Regions from separate parts of the Rossellomorea sp. NRS-1567 genome, predicted to be linked through region 2. Evidence: riboswitches for the same ligand, from Rfam matches in the RefSeq annotation. Region 2 holds a riboswitch; each other region holds the start of a gene.
The links. A riboswitch is a leader RNA that binds a small molecule or an ion and turns the genes downstream of it on or off. The one in region 2 is predicted to bind thiamine pyrophosphate.
Positions count from the first base shown of each region.

Region 1: it holds a riboswitch for thiamine pyrophosphate, as region 2 does, so the genes downstream of both, thiC (phosphomethylpyrimidine synthase ThiC) here and ACIFOD_RS18685 (ABC transporter substrate-binding protein) in region 2, are expected to answer to the same signal.
Region 3: it holds a riboswitch for thiamine pyrophosphate, as region 2 does, so the genes downstream of both, tenA (thiaminase II) here and ACIFOD_RS18685 (ABC transporter substrate-binding protein) in region 2, are expected to answer to the same signal.

Region 1 covers NZ_JBITPL010000011.1:34,814-39,184, reverse strand. The annotation lists gene ACIFOD_RS07185 (hypothetical protein) at 1-109, opposite strand, end outside; gene thiC (phosphomethylpyrimidine synthase ThiC) at 87-1,844, opposite strand; TPP riboswitch at 1,995-2,111, opposite strand; gene ACIFOD_RS07175 (copper homeostasis protein CutC) at 2,193-2,885, opposite strand; gene ACIFOD_RS07170 (ABC transporter substrate-binding protein) at 3,013-3,951, opposite strand; gene ACIFOD_RS07165 (hypothetical protein) at 3,972-4,371, opposite strand, start outside.
Region 2 covers NZ_JBITPL010000025.1:111,350-117,631, reverse strand. The annotation lists gene ACIFOD_RS18710 (heavy metal translocating P-type ATPase) at 1-360, shown strand, start outside; gene ACIFOD_RS18705 (cation diffusion facilitator family transporter) at 371-1,264, shown strand; gene ACIFOD_RS18700 (Fur-regulated basic protein FbpA) at 1,361-1,546, shown strand; gene ACIFOD_RS18695 (aldo/keto reductase) at 1,601-2,503, opposite strand; gene ACIFOD_RS18690 (phosphotransferase enzyme family protein) at 2,569-3,495, shown strand; TPP riboswitch at 3,573-3,684, shown strand; gene ACIFOD_RS18685 (ABC transporter substrate-binding protein) at 3,843-4,826, shown strand; gene ACIFOD_RS18680 (thiamine-binding protein) at 4,839-5,132, shown strand; gene ACIFOD_RS18675 (ABC transporter permease) at 5,129-5,890, shown strand; gene ACIFOD_RS18670 (ABC transporter ATP-binding protein) at 5,892-6,282, shown strand, end outside.
Region 3 covers NZ_JBITPL010000030.1:123,768-130,049, forward strand. The annotation lists gene thiO (glycine oxidase ThiO) at 1-403, opposite strand, end outside; gene ACIFOD_RS21025 (thiamine phosphate synthase) at 410-1,027, opposite strand; gene ACIFOD_RS21030 (energy-coupling factor transporter transmembrane component T family protein) at 1,017-1,820, opposite strand; gene ACIFOD_RS21035 (ABC transporter ATP-binding protein) at 1,817-3,244, opposite strand; gene ACIFOD_RS21040 (ECF transporter S component) at 3,259-3,837, opposite strand; gene tenA (thiaminase II) at 3,830-4,528, opposite strand; TPP riboswitch at 4,646-4,753, opposite strand; gene ACIFOD_RS21050 (response regulator transcription factor) at 5,040-5,639, opposite strand; gene ACIFOD_RS21055 (histidine kinase) at 5,636-6,282, opposite strand, start outside.

The sequences.
Region 1 (4,371 bases), on a different contig from region 2:
TGCTCTTCACTTCTTTTTCGAGTTGGATGACTCTCTGATTGAGCTTTACGATATCATTCTTCAATTTGAGTACATGACAAAGAGGTTCATCGATAGATGTTTGATCCATTTTCCACAAACTCCTTCGATTTTTCTTTCAATCCTTTTTCTATTTCCTTATGAGCATCATCAATGCTATTCTCCTTCATTCCCCTTATATCATGTGATATTCTCATTGAACAAAATTTCGGTCCACACATTGAACAAAAATGGGCCGTTTTTGCCCCTTCTGCAGGAAGTGTTTCATCATGATACTCCCTTGCACGTTCCGGGTCCAGGGATAAATTAAATTGGTCATTCCATCTAAATTCAAATCGAGCCTTAGAAACGGCATTATCCCTTACTTGTGCCCCTGGATGCCCTTTCGCCAAATCCGCTGCATGTGCTGCGATTTTATAAGCAATGACACCCTCTCGCACATCATCTTTATTCGGTAATCCCAGATGCTCTTTCGGTGTTACATAGCACAGCATAGCTGTTCCAAACCAACCGATCATGGCAGCCCCTATGGCGGAAGTAATGTGATCATACCCCGGTGCAATATCTGTCGTTAATGGCCCCAGGGTATAAAAAGGAGCTTCATGACATATTTCCATTTGCTTATCCACATTCTCTTTAATCATATGCATCGGTACATGACCAGGGCCTTCAATCATCACCTGTACATCATGCTTCCAAGCAATTTTGGTTAGCTCGCCTAATGTTTCAAGCTCGGCAAACTGTGCTTCATCATTCGCATCAGCGATTGATCCGGGCCTTAAACCATCTCCTAAGGAAACGGAGATATCATAGGCTTTTAAAATCTTACATATATCTTCAAAATGTGAATAAAGAAAGTTCTCTTTATGATGGGCAAGACACCATTGTGCCATGATTGAACCTCCACGGGAAACAATGCCTGTTGTACGCTCAGCCGTCAGCTGAATATACCGCAATAATACACCTGCATGAATGGTGAAATAGTCAACTCCCTGCTCCGCCTGTTCGATCAATGTATCCCTGTACACATCCCAAGTAAGATTCTCAGCAATTCCGTTTACTTTTTCAAGTGCTTGATAGATCGGGACCGTACCGACAGGGACAGGGGAGTTTCGAATGACCCACTCCCTTGTTGTATGAATGTTTTTACCTGTTGATAAGTCCATTATGGTATCGGCACCCCAACGAGTTGCCCACGTCATTTTCTCCACTTCTTCTTCAACGGAAGATGATACGGCAGAGTTTCCGATATTCGCGTTTATTTTCACATGAAAGTGACGACCGATGATCATCGGTTCACATTCAGGATGATTGATATTAGCAGGAATGATGGCCCTGCCCTTTGCTACTTCTTCTCTTACAAATGACGGATCAACATTTTCCCGGATAGCGATGAACTCCATTTCCGGTGTAATGATTCCTTTTTTCGCATAATGCATTTGAGTCACATTACGACCCATTTTCGCCCGCATTGGGGTACGTTTGATAGTAGGGAACGACTCTACGTTTGCACGAGGATCGTCTGATTTATAGCCGTTATCTTCCGGTTCGATGTCACGTCCGGGGTAAGCCGTGACATCCTGACGTTCTTGGATCCACTCTGTGCGAACGGAAGGTAATCCTTTATTAATATCGACTTGGTAATGCTCATCTGTATAAGGTCCGCTTGTATCGTATACACGAACCGGTTCATTTTCTTCCACGCCCAAGGTAACATTCGTCCTACTCAGTTCAATTTCTCTCACCGGTACATGTATGTCTGGCCTTGACCCTCCAACATATACTTTTTTACTGTTTTTAAATTGCGTTTTTAACTCGATTGCCACTTAACTTCTCCTCCTTTTGATTGGATCTTAGAAGTTACTGCGTCAGGCATCCCCATTGTTTAACAAAAGGACATGAAGACACAAAAAAAAGGTCCTGAATAATCAGAACCCGAAATGTCAAAAAGTAGTAAGCGCCTCAAAACACAAATAAACGCTTCCGTACTACTTCCCTACGCTGGTATCATCCAGATCAGGTTCAAAGGGTCAAAGAACTTATGCGTTCTCCTCTCAGTCCAAGCAATGTATCGGACTCCCCTAGTAGAAATATTGATAGTATTCTATTGTATTACATACTATTTTTACCATGATTTATTCTTTTTTCCAATAGTAGTATAGTAACAAATCATATTAGGACATAATCACATGTTTGATTTCCATTACCTTTTTAGAGTCTATACCTAATTCATAGCTCCCATTATGACGGACACCTGAACCTACATGATATTCTCTTGCTTTTAGCTTGCTGTGTATTTTTCCTATATTTTCCACAGTTAAACCAGAACCCGGCATGATAATGGGACCACCCATTTTCTCAATTTCCCTCATTTCACCAATCGTATCCAATCCCTTACTCACTTCAGATCTTCCCCCTGATGTGAGAATTCGATCAACGTTTAAGCCTGAATGGAATATTCCTTTACATAAGGCTACTGGATCATCGGAGAGGTCGATAGCGCGGTGAAAAGTAATCGATTGACCCTTCGCATTTTGTACGATCTCCTTTAAAGCGTGGGAATCAAGCTTACCTTCATGTGATAATGCGCCAAAAACGATGCCCCGGCCCCCCATTTCAACTATGGTTCTAACTTGTTCGGCCATGGTATGCAATTCATCAGACTGATACGAGAAAGATTTACTATGTAATCGGATCATAATCTGAACAGGAATCGAAACAGTCCTTAATACTTTTTCTATCACATGAAAATCAGGAGTTAATCCTCCCTCATGTATGGCAGACACCAATTCAAGTCGATCTGCTCCGGATGCTTCTGCAACTTTGGCATCCTCCTCATTCAAGACTATGACTTCCAGTTTGCTCATGTTGAATTCTCCTAACGTGATGATGTTACGTTAACTTTATCACAATGTTGAAGATTGTAGAACTTGAGATAAAAAAGACAATGATTCCACATACAAATCACTGTCTTCTCCAATCTAATATCTTACTTTATTCAGACAATAAATCCGGATACACCGTTTTTGCTGTTAGCTCAACGGCTTCGCCAATACGCGGTCCCGGTCTTGACATAATATCTGAGTCCAAGAAATGGATCTGGTCATTTTTCACTGCATGTACATCTTTCCAGCTTTCCCGGGACTTGATTTCGGCTGTCGGCTCGTCGACATACCCCACTGTCGTTAAAATCATATTAGGATTCCGTTTAATGATTTCTTCTTCGCCTACTTTCACCCAGCCTTTTTGGTCTACGAAAATATTATCTACCCCGGCCGTTTCCAGTATTTCCTGCTGAAACGTTTCTGCTCCTGCTGTATAAATATCCGGGGAGGGACTGATTTCAAAATATACTTGTTCTTTTTCCTTTAGTGTACTTACTTTTTCTTTCACATCTGAAATCTGTTGCTTGATGCCGTCTACCAATTCGTTCCCCTTCTTCTCTACTCCCATTACCGTTGCAATTTGTTCAATATCCCCATAAACATCTTCAAAGGTTTGGGCAGATTGAATGACGAATACGTTTAATCCTGCCTCTTCAAGTTGCTTCACTCCGGCATCATCTCCAGTGGTATATGCAATGACAACTTCGGGCTTTAGTGCAATGACCTCTTCAGCATTGACCGTCATGGAATCCGACACTCTTTTAATCTCCTTCGCTTCTTCAGGATAGTTGTCGAATTCAGTTGCCCCGACTACCTTATCTCCTGCTCCTATGGCAAAGAGAATCTCTGTGTTACTCGGCTGTAAGGAAATAACGGTTTCCGGCACTTTCTCAAAGCTAATCTCTTCTCCCCTGTCATCTGTCACAGAATAAGACTCATTTTCAGGCTTGACTTCCTTTGTGGATGTTACTTCTTCCCCATTGCTGCACCCTGCGAAAACAACCAGGATGATTGATAATAGTAAACTATTTAACCATGACTTTTTCATATTTCATCTTCCCCGCTTCTCTATTTTTTTTCGCTATACGATTTACTCACAAAAGGAATTTCTTCAATCCCTTCACATTTATTCACATACACAGCCATCACAAACAGGACATTTGCCAGTAAATGAGCGTACTTAAATAAAATGTTCTCCACTTTCATCTCAGTACTGACTTTATGTAAGGCACGGACGGACTTTTTTGCTTCACTGCGACAGGTATGAAGCGTACATGCGGCTGTACAGCCTTGAGGAAGGACAAAGGTTTGGATAAGGTCCTCGACTTCCAACACATAACGATCGTACATTTGGCTCAATTTATTCAAGTCCTCTTCCATGATGGCCGTCATTCCCCGCACCGAGCCATTGAGATGGTACGCCATCTCAGCTAAATATAGTAAATCGTCGTGCACTTTCGGTAAGTGT
Region 2 (6,282 bases):
AACAAGTATGGAAAGGTCGCCATGGTTGGGGATGGTATCAATGACGCCCCTGCACTTGCAACCTCAAATGTAGGGATCGCCATGGGTGGGGCAGGAACCGATACAGCACTGGAAACGGCAGATATTGCGTTAATGAACGATGACCTTACAAAACTGCCATATATCATCCGCTTAAGTCGAAAAACGCTTACCATCATCAAACAAAATATCTCGTTTGCCATTGGGATCAAGCTTCTTGCTTTATTACTTGTCATCCCCGGCTGGCTTACGTTATGGATCGCGATTTTTGCCGATATGGGAGCAACATTACTCGTAACATTGAATGGTCTAAGGTTATTAAGAGTCAGAGACCGGAAGTGAGGGATGTCATGTGGGTCACGACCACAGTCATGGACATAATCAGAATAAGAAAGCATTATTAATCAGTTTCCTATTTATATTTACTTTTATGATCGTCGAAGTCATAGGGGGAATCGTCACAAATAGCCTTGCTCTTCTTTCCGATGCGGGACATATGCTTAGTGATGCAGCCGCTTTAGGTCTTAGTCTGGCAGCCTTTTATATAGGTGAGAAGGCATCGGATAAAGGGAAGACGTATGGGTACAAGCGATTTGAAATACTGGCGGCGTTCATTAATGGCATCACGTTGATTCTCGTTTCCCTCTATATTTTCTGGGAAGCGTATCATCGTTTTATAGATACTCCTATGGTTTCACCAGGTATGATGGTGATCGCCATCATAGGTCTGGTTGTAAACATTATCGTGGCATGGATTTTAATGAGAGGGGATACGGAACATAACTTGAATGTTCGAAGTGCCTTTCTTCATGTACTTGGTGATATGTTGGGGTCGGTAGGGGCCATTGCAGCCGGACTCTTGATTTATTTCTTTAATTGGAACTTGGCGGATCCTATTGCATCTGTCATGGTTGCCATCCTAATCGTCATTTCGGGATGGAGAGTAACGAAGGATTCCATTCATATCTTAATGGAAGGATCACCAAAAGGGATCGATACGGAAGATGTGAAGAATAGCCTGGCTGCCATCCCGGGAGTCATTGAAGTACATGATCTTCATGTATGGTGCATCACGTCGGGATTCACAGCACTAAGCTGCCATGTAGTGGTAGGAAACGAAGTGAATCGGGATATAATTCTATTACGACTCTCAGCCTTTCTTGAAGAGGAATTTGGCATTCATCATTCTACGATTCAAGTTGAGGGAAAAAGTGTCACAGAGGGCCATCATCACGTTTGTACGTAACAGCTCTCGCTTTTCTTTCTCCTTTTCTTTCCAATGTGTAAGGGGATGTTTAGTTCACTCCAGATGTGGGGTATATCTTCAACTGGAGGGATGAACATGTTACATCAAGAAAATAAATCACAGCAACAAAAGACACCCGAATTAAAAAAAGACTTCTATATTCAACAATTATTAAGGATTGGCGTATATAAATATTTTGGAAAGCAGCTTTATGAGCTTTCAATGAATGAATTACAAGATGTTTATCTGGAATTTTATGTTGGTGGAGATATAGCTCAATAAAAAAAGACGAACCTTTTACTAGAAAAGGATCGTCTTTTTTTGTTGTTGAAAGCTTTAAGGAACATCATGCCCCATAGAGGTTTGCAGGATTTCAAACCATTGATCGTGATTTAATGTAATCGACATAGAGTCGATCGCATGTTGAATGCGTTCCTTTTTACCTGAACCGACGATAGGCATAATGTTTGCCGGGTGATTAAGAAGCCATGCATATAGAACCTCGTCAATTCCCTTTGCACCTGTTACTTCTTGTACCTTCTTCAAAGTATGTTGAAGGCGAACGGCTTTCTCATCTTTTCCTCTGAAGATCGCCCCGCCTGCAAGTGGTGACCAGGCCATCGGCGCGACACGTTTCTCTTGGCAAAGGTTTAACGTACCATCTTCAAAGTTTTCTAAATTGTATGCAGATAATTCGATTTGATTGGTGATCAATGGAAACGGTAAGTAGGATTGAAGCATATTCCATTGATGGTCTTTAAAGTTGGATACTCCGAAATGACGGACCTTTCCTTCTTCTTTCAATTGAGTGAAGGCTTCCGCCACTTCTTCTCCATTCATAAACGGATCTGGCCTGTGAATCAATAATAAATCGATGTAGTCCGTTTTCAGGTTCTGCAGGGAGTTTTCAACAGAAGCCAGAATATGCTTTTTACTCGTGTTGTAATGATGTGTTTTATGTTCAGGACGATTGTCGGAAGGCAGGACAATACCGCATTTTGTCACAATTTCCATCTTTGCTCGTAAGGACGGCTGTAGGTTGAGAGCCTCACCAAATAACGCCTCACATGTATACGAGCCATAAATATCTGCGTGATCAAAAGTTGTGATTCCGTTTTCAATATTGTGCTGGATTAGAGAAAGGGTGTCTTCCTTTGATTGATTCCAGTCTGCAAGTCTCCACAACCCATGAATGATTCTTGAGAATGATAAGTCTTCCGTCATTTGTATTCTTTGCATCGATGCAACCTCTTTTCATATGGTATGTAGACATTCTTTCATAGTCATACTAAACGTATATTACTATGTTTCGAAAGGAATTAAAAATGATTCAACCTCTTCATGATCTATTATTGAACTGGAAGGTTCCCCCTTCCTCCATAGAGACCGTGGGCCATCATCACAATGTTTATAAGGTGAAGAGTCGGGAGAAGACATTTTATTTAAAAAAGAGATTGAACTCTTCAGTGGAGAAGCGAATAGAAGAGCTGCTCTTAACTTCTTTTTTATTGGAAAACGGACTTCCTGTCGAAAGGCCACTGCTAACGGTCTCGCATCAGCCATATGTACGACAACATCAAGTTTTCTACTCTCTGTATCAAGCGCTGAAGGGGGTACCGGTACAAGTCTATTCCTTAACTTCTTTGAAAATGGTGGGTACATACCTATCCCAACTCCATGGCAGTCTAAAACAATACGTCTGTAAATTCGAGGTAGAAGAATGGAAAGTTGAAACACATTTGAGAGAGTGGATAAGCGTGCAGGATTCAACATTGATAGAAAGGTGGCGGGAAGGTTTTCTTGGCAGGCTGAATGATTGGTCTTTCTCCTATAGCAAATTGCCCCATCAACTCGTCCATAGCGACTGTCATCCGCGTAATATTCTCGTGAAAGAGGAAAGGGTGACAGGTATCATAGATTTCGAGAGGATACGAAAAGCACCCCGCATAGCAGATGTCTGTTACTTTCTTGCAGGGATGCTCAAAGACCAGGTTAAGCAGGGTGAGGATGAGCAAATTGAATGTATCCATACCTTTATGGAGGGCTATCAGTCCGATGGAACTTTAACTCAGGAAGAAAAGGAACTGATGCCATTCTTAGTCATTATCTTTCTTCTTCAATACACCTTTTTTTACAATCAAAAAGGGTATTCACACGTTGTATCTACATACATCCCGTTCATTAATAGGCTGTTAAATTCCGGTGATTATGAGAGGGTCTTTCAAATGTAAGTCTATTTAAGAGGAAATGCTTGAATATCCACCTTTTCTGTGGCAAAGTAGGGAAGAAGATAACGTTTAATTTTATAGTACAAGTGTAGGGGGACCGGTGTGGCCGGTTGAGATTGTATCCTGATAAGATACTGACCCTTTGAACCTGAACTGGCTGATACCAGCGTAGGAAACATTCTCTTAAACATTACATCATCATGTTTAACAATGCGTCCCTCGCTGAAGCTTGGGGCGCTTTTTGTTGTTGTGTCCTGACGGTCTAAGGTGTTTTACATTCATTCTCTCTACTAAGTGAAGAATAAGTATAAACGTTACAACTACATATAAGGATTTGAGGAGGAATCATGATGAAAAAATGGATGTATATCATCTGTTCTGTCTTTCTTTTAACTGCTTGCAGTGGTGGAGGAAATAAATCAGAACAGAAAGAAGGTCTTAAAAAGGTTACGGTTGTACTGGACTGGACACCGAATACCAATCACACTGGATTATACGTTGCGAAAGAAAAGGGATACTTTGAAGAGCAGGGGCTGGATGTGGATATCATCTTACCTGGTGAGGCAGGGGCAGATCAACTCGTTGCCTCGGGTAAAGCTGAGTTCGGGGTTGGATACCAGGAAAGTGTCACGCAAGCAAGGGTACAGGACGTACCACTCGTATCTATAGCTGCGGTCATACAGCATAATACATCCGGGTTTGCTTCACCTAAGGATAAGGGTATAACGACTCCAAAGGATTTTGAAGGGAAAAGTTATGGAGGATGGGGATCACCTGTAGAAAAAGCCGTCATGACGTCGATTATGAAACAAGAAAACGCAGATGTAGAGAAAGTGGATTTTGTAAACATGGGAGATACAGATTTCTTTACTGCCGTGAAACGGGATGTTGATTTTGCGTGGATCTACTATGGATGGACAGGGATTGAAGCAGAGCTTCGCGGTGAGGATTTGAATATGATGTACGTAAAGGATTACTCTGAAAAACTGGATTATTATACTCCTGTCTTGACGACGAATGAAAAGATGATTGAAAAAGACCCTGAAACGGTTAAATCATTTTTATCAGCTTCTTCAAAAGGCTATCAGTTTGCAATCGACAATCCGGAAGAGGCCGGTGGGATCCTATTAGATGAAGCTCCGGATCTTGATAAAGAATTAGTCATGAAGAGTCAGGAATGGCTGGCTCCTAAATACAAGGATGACGCTGACAGATGGGGAGAGCAGAAGCTGGAGGTTTGGGAAAACTATGCTTCATGGATGTATGATAACGATTTATTAGATAAGGAACTGGACAGTAAAAAAGCTTTCACAAACGAATTCTTACCAAAATAAGAGGTGAACAAAATGGGGAACGCACTCGTAAGCATACAAATTATTCCGAAGACGCAAAATGGTGAAGATGTTATACCATACGTGGATGAAGCCATCGCGATCATTGATAAATCAGGTGTCCGTTATGAAGTCCATCCTTTAGAAACGACCATGGAAGGGAATCTATCTGACTTATTTAAGGTGATTGAACAAATGAATGAACGAATGACTGAAATGGGCAGCTCAAACGTCATTTCTCAAATCAAGGTATTATATCAGCCTGCCGGGATTGAAATGAATCAATTGACGGAGAAGTATAAAGGATGAAAGCATGGATATCGAAAGGATGGAGACCCTTCTTGGTCATCATCCTTTTATTCATCATTTGGGAATTCACCATTAGAGTATTTGAGGTGCCGGCATGGCTAATGCCTTCACCTTCAGAAATATGGGCGGAAGGAGTCGCCTCATGGTCCACGTTTACAGGACACCTTGCTTCGACAACTCTCCTTACGATCGGAGGGTTTGTGATTGGATGTACAATTGGAATCGGGACATCAATGGGTCTGCACCTTCTGCCCAAGGTAAGAGAAGCGATATATCCACTTATGATTTTGTCTCAAAATATTCCGATTATCGTCTTGGCTCCTTTACTTGTTATCTGGTTTGGATTTGGACTATTGCCGAAAATCATTGTCATTACCTTGATCTGCTTCTTTCCGGTAGCGGTCTCTGCATTGGATGGATTCAGGCAGACAAACGCAGAGTACATCCTTTACATGAAAATGTCGGGAGCCACAAAAGGTCAAATCTTTCGAAAAGTTGAATGGCCCCATGCACTTCCTTCCATCTTCTCAGGATTGAAAATTTCAGCTACCTATAGTGTGATGGGGGCGGTGATTTCAGAATGGTTAGGTGCCCAGAAAGGGATCGGTGTCTATATGACTCTTGCCTCTTCTTCCTTCAGGACAGACAGGGTATTTGTAGCCATCTTTATGATTATGCTGCTCAGCCTGGTTTTCTTTGGAATCATTTTGTTATTAGAAAAAATCACCATTAAGTGGAACCGAAAGGAGGACAGATAACGTGACGACTTTATCCATACAAAATATGTCTAAATACTTTGATGGGGAGTTGATCCTCGATGAGCTTTCCATTCATGTTGAAGAAGGTGAGTTTGTCTCGATCCTCGGTCCTTCCGGGAGTGGGAAAAGCACGCTGTTTCACGTGATCGGCGGGTTATTCACACCCGATTCAGGGGATATTCAATTAGATGGAAAATCGATAAATGGTCAAAGAGGAACCATCAGTTATATGCCTCAAAGTCCGTCCCTCCTGCCGTGGAGGACCGTGATTGAGAATGTGATGCTTGGCCAGGAGTTACATGGGAAGAAAGATAGGGATAAAGCAATGAGCATGATTGAACGGGCAGGCCTAAAGGGATATGAGAATGCGTATCCTGATGAATTATCCGGTG
Region 3 (6,282 bases), on a different contig from region 2:
GAGGTTCATAGGAAAATAGAGTGTTGGGGGAAAGCCATCTAATTTGTTCCCCTCGTGATGCTATAGAAGCCGTTTCTACTAACTCCTGTGCTTCCTCCTCCGTTCTCGCCAGCTTAATCATTCCATTTTCCACATATTCAATGTCCATTCCACTGATCTCTTTTAAATCCCTTGCTAAAGAAGGATACATATCACGGCTCGCCTTCGCCAGATGATACAAAGGGCTGTTCCCCTTCAATTCGGTTTGAACGCCGAGCATGCCTGCAGCTGCTTGCGATGCTTTTCCTGCCAGTCTATCCTTCTCTATCAGGAGAACTTTCTTTCCTCTTTTGGACATTTGATAAGCAATGGAGCAGCCTATCACCCCTCCACCAACAATCAAAGCATCATACTGTTTTATCAAGCTACCTCACCCCCTGTGTAATTGTTTATAATAGGATCGGGCTGCATCTAATGGATCTTTTGAAAGCAAAATACCTGATAAGACAGCGACTCCTTTTGCTCCGGTTCCCGTAACCTCACATACGCGTTCAGGTGTAATGCCTCCTATGGCAATAGTGGGAATCGGGAGGGTTTGAACCACTTTTTCTAAGCTTGCCAAACCTCTTCCAGGCATACCCCGCTTTGAAGAGGTAGAATAGATATTTCCATAGAGCAGGTAATCCGCTCTGCTTACCATTGCCTGTTGTGCTTCTTCCACGGAATGGACAGAAGCTCCAATCTGTAAGGAAGGAAAAGTACTCTTCACTAAGCTGATATCCGCACTTTGCTGGCCAAGCTGCACCCCTCTTACATTCTTCATAAAGGCAATGTCTGCCCGATCATTGACACATAATTTTGTTAATGGAACTCCTGCTGCTACTAGTCGATCTATGGCCACAGCCATTTCTTTCCCCGTCCACTGCTTTTCGCGAAGGTGGAGCATGTCGAGATATGGATAAACGGACTTCGAGATTTTCACTAATTCTTCCACTGATTGTTTTCCTGTTGAAATCACATGTAATTGTTTTCTCGTTTCAATTCCCATAGCGAACATCTCCCGTCGGAAAAATAGGTAGATGGATAGAAAAATAATAACTGAGCGCAATCATGATGAGAATGCTCCCCAAGAAGTATCCATCATATTTGGAAAAGGTTACTCTGTAGTAATAGGTTCGTTGCCCACTTCCTTTAAAACCCTTTGTTTCCATGGCTACGGCAATTCTGTGAGCTCTTCTGATGCTCTGGGCAAGCAGGGGTATGGAATACGATTTCAATTTATGGAATACGTGCCTTATTCCTCTCCGTTCTTCAACTCCCCTGACTCTCATCGCGTTTCGTATCGTGAAGAATTCTTCAATCATAATGGGGATTAATCTGAATCCGGCCATAAAACTATACGCATACTTAGGTTTTAATCTCAGTTGCTGCATGAGGGAGTAGAAAAGCTTCACCGGTCTCGTAGTGAGAGCAAATAGTAATCCCAATATAGCGAATACGATGGTACGCAATCCAACATGGATCCCCCGATAAAAGCTCTCTTCGGTAATGTGGATCAATCCCCATTTCATCCATGTTGTTTCACCTTTCCCAAATAAAATCATTGATGAAGCTGTAGAGATGAAAACAAGAAAAAAGGGTAAAATCATTAAACTGACGGTTCTATATGAATACCCTGAGAAAACCCATAACAGGAGAAAAAAGAGAAAGCTCAAATATAACAACAAGTTAAGATAATGAATAAAAAGCAGAAATACAAAAATCCCGATCAAGGTCAAGAGCTTAAAGCTGGGATTGATTTGATGGAGCCAGGTTTCTCTATGCTCGATTTCTATATTCATATTGCTTTACTACCAGCAATCTCATTAAAGAAATCCTGGGTGAGACGCCCATTTTCAATGACCCATACTCTGGATGCAAAGTGAGTAATGATATTTTCATCATGTGTCACCATCAGAATGGTATATCCTTCTTTTTGATAGTCTCGAAGCATCTCAAGTAACGCAAACGTATTTTGAGAATCCTGGCCAAAGGTCGGTTCGTCCAATAATAGAATATCTTTATTCCTGACAAGTGACGCTGCGACGCTTAACCTGCGCTTTTGCCCCATGGATAAATGATAGGGATGATGATGTTTGTATGGATCAAGCTTGAATCGCTTCAATAGTGCATGCACCTTTTCCTCCACTCTTCCTTCATCCACTTTCCCCCGCCGAAAAGTATACGCAACTTCATCAAACACACTGTGTGTCACAAACTGAAACTCGGGATTTTGAAAAACAAACGTACATTCCTCTGGAACATTCTTTCCTTTCACCTGTCTTCCATATAATTCATACGTACCGGTCGTTTGGATGAATTTCATGAGACTGTGGAGTAATGTTGATTTCCCGGCTCCGTTCTTTCCGGTGATTGCAATCCATTCACCTTTAAAGCTGACGGCATTTTGGAGTTGGATTTTTTCCTCTTTTTGTATATACCCTTTAAAGTTCTCCAGCTTTAAATTCGTTTTTCCAAACGGGGCAACCTTCTCCGGAGGGTGTGAAGAAAGATAATCATTCCACGCTTCCGGATACCATACCCCGACTATTTTCAATGTTTCCTTGAAATTTGATAAAATGTGAGCCTTTGGTCCATCAGCCACTATCCTTCCATTAGCATCGAAAAGAATAATACGATCAATGATCTCTAGTACGTGACTCAGCTTATGCTCAACGATAAGTAACGTTTTATCTTTACATGTCGTCTTCACTGTTTCCCATACAGATTTTGTGCTTTCTTCGTCTAACATGGCTGTAGGCTCATCCAGAAATAGTGTTTGGGGATGGAGCGCAAGAGCAGAAGCAATGGCCAATTTTTGCTTCATTCCCCCTGATAGAGTGGAGATTTTTGTATGGGAATCCGTCAGACTTAAATTCACTTTCTCTAACAGATTTTTAATTATCTCTCGCATTTCGTCTCTTGGAATCTGGTTGTTCTCCAAAACAAAGGCAATTTCCTCATCTACATAGGGCATACAAAATTGAGCATCCGGATCTTGAAAGACATACCCGAAAGATTCAGGACGCTCAATCGAGTCAGCTTTCATCGGCACATCTATCGAATGGGGTATGACACCGGATAAAACCTGGAGGAGTGTGGATTTGCCACAACCAGATGGCCCGAGCAGCAATGCCTTTTCCCCGTCTTCAATCGTAAGGCTTACGTCTTTAAACATCAGTTTATCTGAACCGGAAAATGTAAGGCGCAGATTTTCAACATGCATCGTCCTTCCCTCCTTTACTGATTCAGGGCATCATAATCTTTTTGGTCTGCACGTCTGACCAAACTGGTTACCCCCGTTTTCTCCAGAGCCTTAACGAGATAAAAGGCACCTATGCCTGCTATCACGATGGATCCTATCAATCTGGCACCAATAAATAGAGATAAATTCCACAAAACCAGGTCTCCCATGTATCCCTTAAAGTAGTCCATCAGAATTGAGCCAAATGCTGAACCCACAGCTGCTATACAAATGATGATGACATCATAACGCTTATAGCGGGTGATAAGAAAAATCAACTCTGCAAACAAACCTTGGATTAAACCGAACAATAGTACCTCGAGACCCCATTCACTTCCCATGAGAAATTCCCCTGAAGAGGCTGCAATCTCTGCCAGAAGTGCGACGCCTGGTTTCCGAATGATTAAAAAAGCAACGGTTGCCGCCATGAACCACATACCATAGATCAGTTGATCAGCATGCAATCCAAATGGCTTTAACAAGTTGTAAACCGGTCCCCATAGCTTATAGATAATCCCAAAACCTATGGAGATCACGACCGTTACTAAAATGTCTGTCAGCTTTAATTTAGACATGTATTCTACCTTCTTTGCCCAGAGATGACTGAAACGGCCACTGCTCCAGTGTGTATGCCATTTCCCAAAACTGTAATTCATAAATGCTGCTCAAAATGAAATTCTCTTTCATTCTTTCCTTATCTGTTTGTGTCATCGTTTCTGCCAATCCATCCAGTCGCTGAATCTGTTCATCCACTAACTCCCGAAACCATTCTCCACCATAAGCTGCGATCCACTCCTGATAAATGGCCTCCTCAGGTGTACATGATTTCAAGCGTTCACCGATCTCATAATATAACCAGTAGCAGGGGAGTATTGCCGCCAGAATATCTGCGAGACCTCCATACTGTGCGGAACGATACATATGCGACGTGTAGGCATAGGCAGTAGGAGCAGGGTTGAACTGCCGTTTTTCTTCTTCCGTAATCCCTAAACGGTTTGAGAAATTTTCATGAAGGGAAAGCTCTGCTTCATTCGTTCCTACTGCGTGTGTTGCCATTCTCGATGTAGTATGTAAATCTGTTGCTTTGGCTGCACCAAGTGCCTGCACCTTCGAAAAGTGTGAGAGGTAATAGGCATCCTGCAGAATGTAGTATCTGAAGTTTTCAAGGGGGAGGGTTCCATCCCCGATACCTTTAACAAAAGGATGGTGAAAACTCGCTTCCCAAATTTCCTTCACTTCGTTTCTTAAGTACGCTGTAAATGACATAGTATCTTTCTCCTTTTCCAGACGACCCGAAATGGGCAACAAAAAAAGCCACTTTCATTATGCATACCGCATACAGAAAGTGGCTTGAGATCAGTTTGATAGAATTCGATTCTATGTGACCGTCAAACACCACTTCCCTACGCTGGTCTCAACCAGATCAGGTTCAAAGGGTCTTAAAGTCACACTTTAATCTCAGCCTTTTAGAAGGCACCCCTAGTGGATCGTCCTATGAAATTTTGTATTCGATGCTATCGTACCACGATTCTTTTACTTGTCAACACCAAAAAGAAAACCTTTCATCATTTTCACTTTGTCCTTTCCATACAAAACCAATCATATCAAAGGATACCCATTTATAAATTTAAATGAACTTCTTTTTAGAATGTGGCTCTTGTAAAGCATAATTAGGCGACTGCCGCAATTATATATATACAATCAATAGATTAAAAATTAATAAACACTAAAATAAAAGCAGGGACGGACCTCCATATTGGAGGTCCGTCCCTGCCCATCATTTAAACCATCCTTTTTCTTTTGATTGAGTGATGGCTTCGATTCGATTTTTAACTTCAAGCTTGTCGAGTATGGTTGAGATATAGTTTCGGACGGTACCCGTTTTGAGGCTGAGCTCATCGGCTATCTCCTTCGTGTTTTTCCCGTCAGCAACCAGCTCCAACACTTCTTTTTCACGGTCTGTCAGGGGGTTCTCTTCGCTATACACATCGTCCATGAGCTCTGGTGCATACATACGTTTACCCTCCATGACAAGACGAATCGAGTACGCCAGTTCTTCACTTGGGCTGTCCTTTAACAAATAACCCTTCACTCCACCTTTTAATGCACGCTGGAAATAACCGGACCTGGCAAAGGTTGTGAGGATAATCACTTTGCAATTTTCGCCTTTTAATTCCTCTGCTGCTTCAAGACCAGTCTTTTTGGGCATTTCAATATCCATGATACAAATATCCGGCTGCAGCTCGTGGACGAGGGCAATGGCTTCTTCTCCATTGCCCGCCTTTCCAACCACTTCCATATCATCCTCTAAACTAAGTAACGAGCCTAAGGCACCTAATAGCATTCGCTGGTCTTCTGCAATAACAATTCGAATCATTCCATTCCCTCCCTGTCTGTTTGCTTGATTACTTTCGGCACTCTCATAATCAAAGTGGTCCCATTCTCGGAAAAAACGTCTAAGCTCCCATTTACAAATTCTAACCGTTCTCTCATCCCGATTAAGCCGCTGCCTTTAGACAGTGTGTAATCCCCCTCGATTCCCATACCATCATCCTTCACTATGATGGTCATCTCTTTATCCGACTCTTCAATGATTAGCTCACAGTGCGACGCCTTGCTGTGTTTGACAACATTCGTCACGGCTTCTTTCAGGCACATGCTCAAGATATTTTCCAGAAAGAGTGATGCTTGGGGGATCATGACCTCATCATCCATCACGAAATCAATTTCCGCTGCCTTTAATAGCTGTTTGATCCGGACGATTTCGTCTTTTAGCCGGATCCCCCTCATCTGAGATACCATTGTCCTTACTTCACTCAAAGCCGTTCGTGCCGTTTGCTGAACATCCTTTAATTCGCTTCTGGCCAGCTCTGGATCTTTGTACACCAATTTTCTGGCCAAATCACTTTTCAGGCCGATAAGAGAAAGCTTTTGACCCAATGTATCGTGTAGATCCCGGGCAATCCTCTGGCGTTCTTCCTGCTTGACCAAGTCTGAAATACGTTTATTTGCATCTTCCA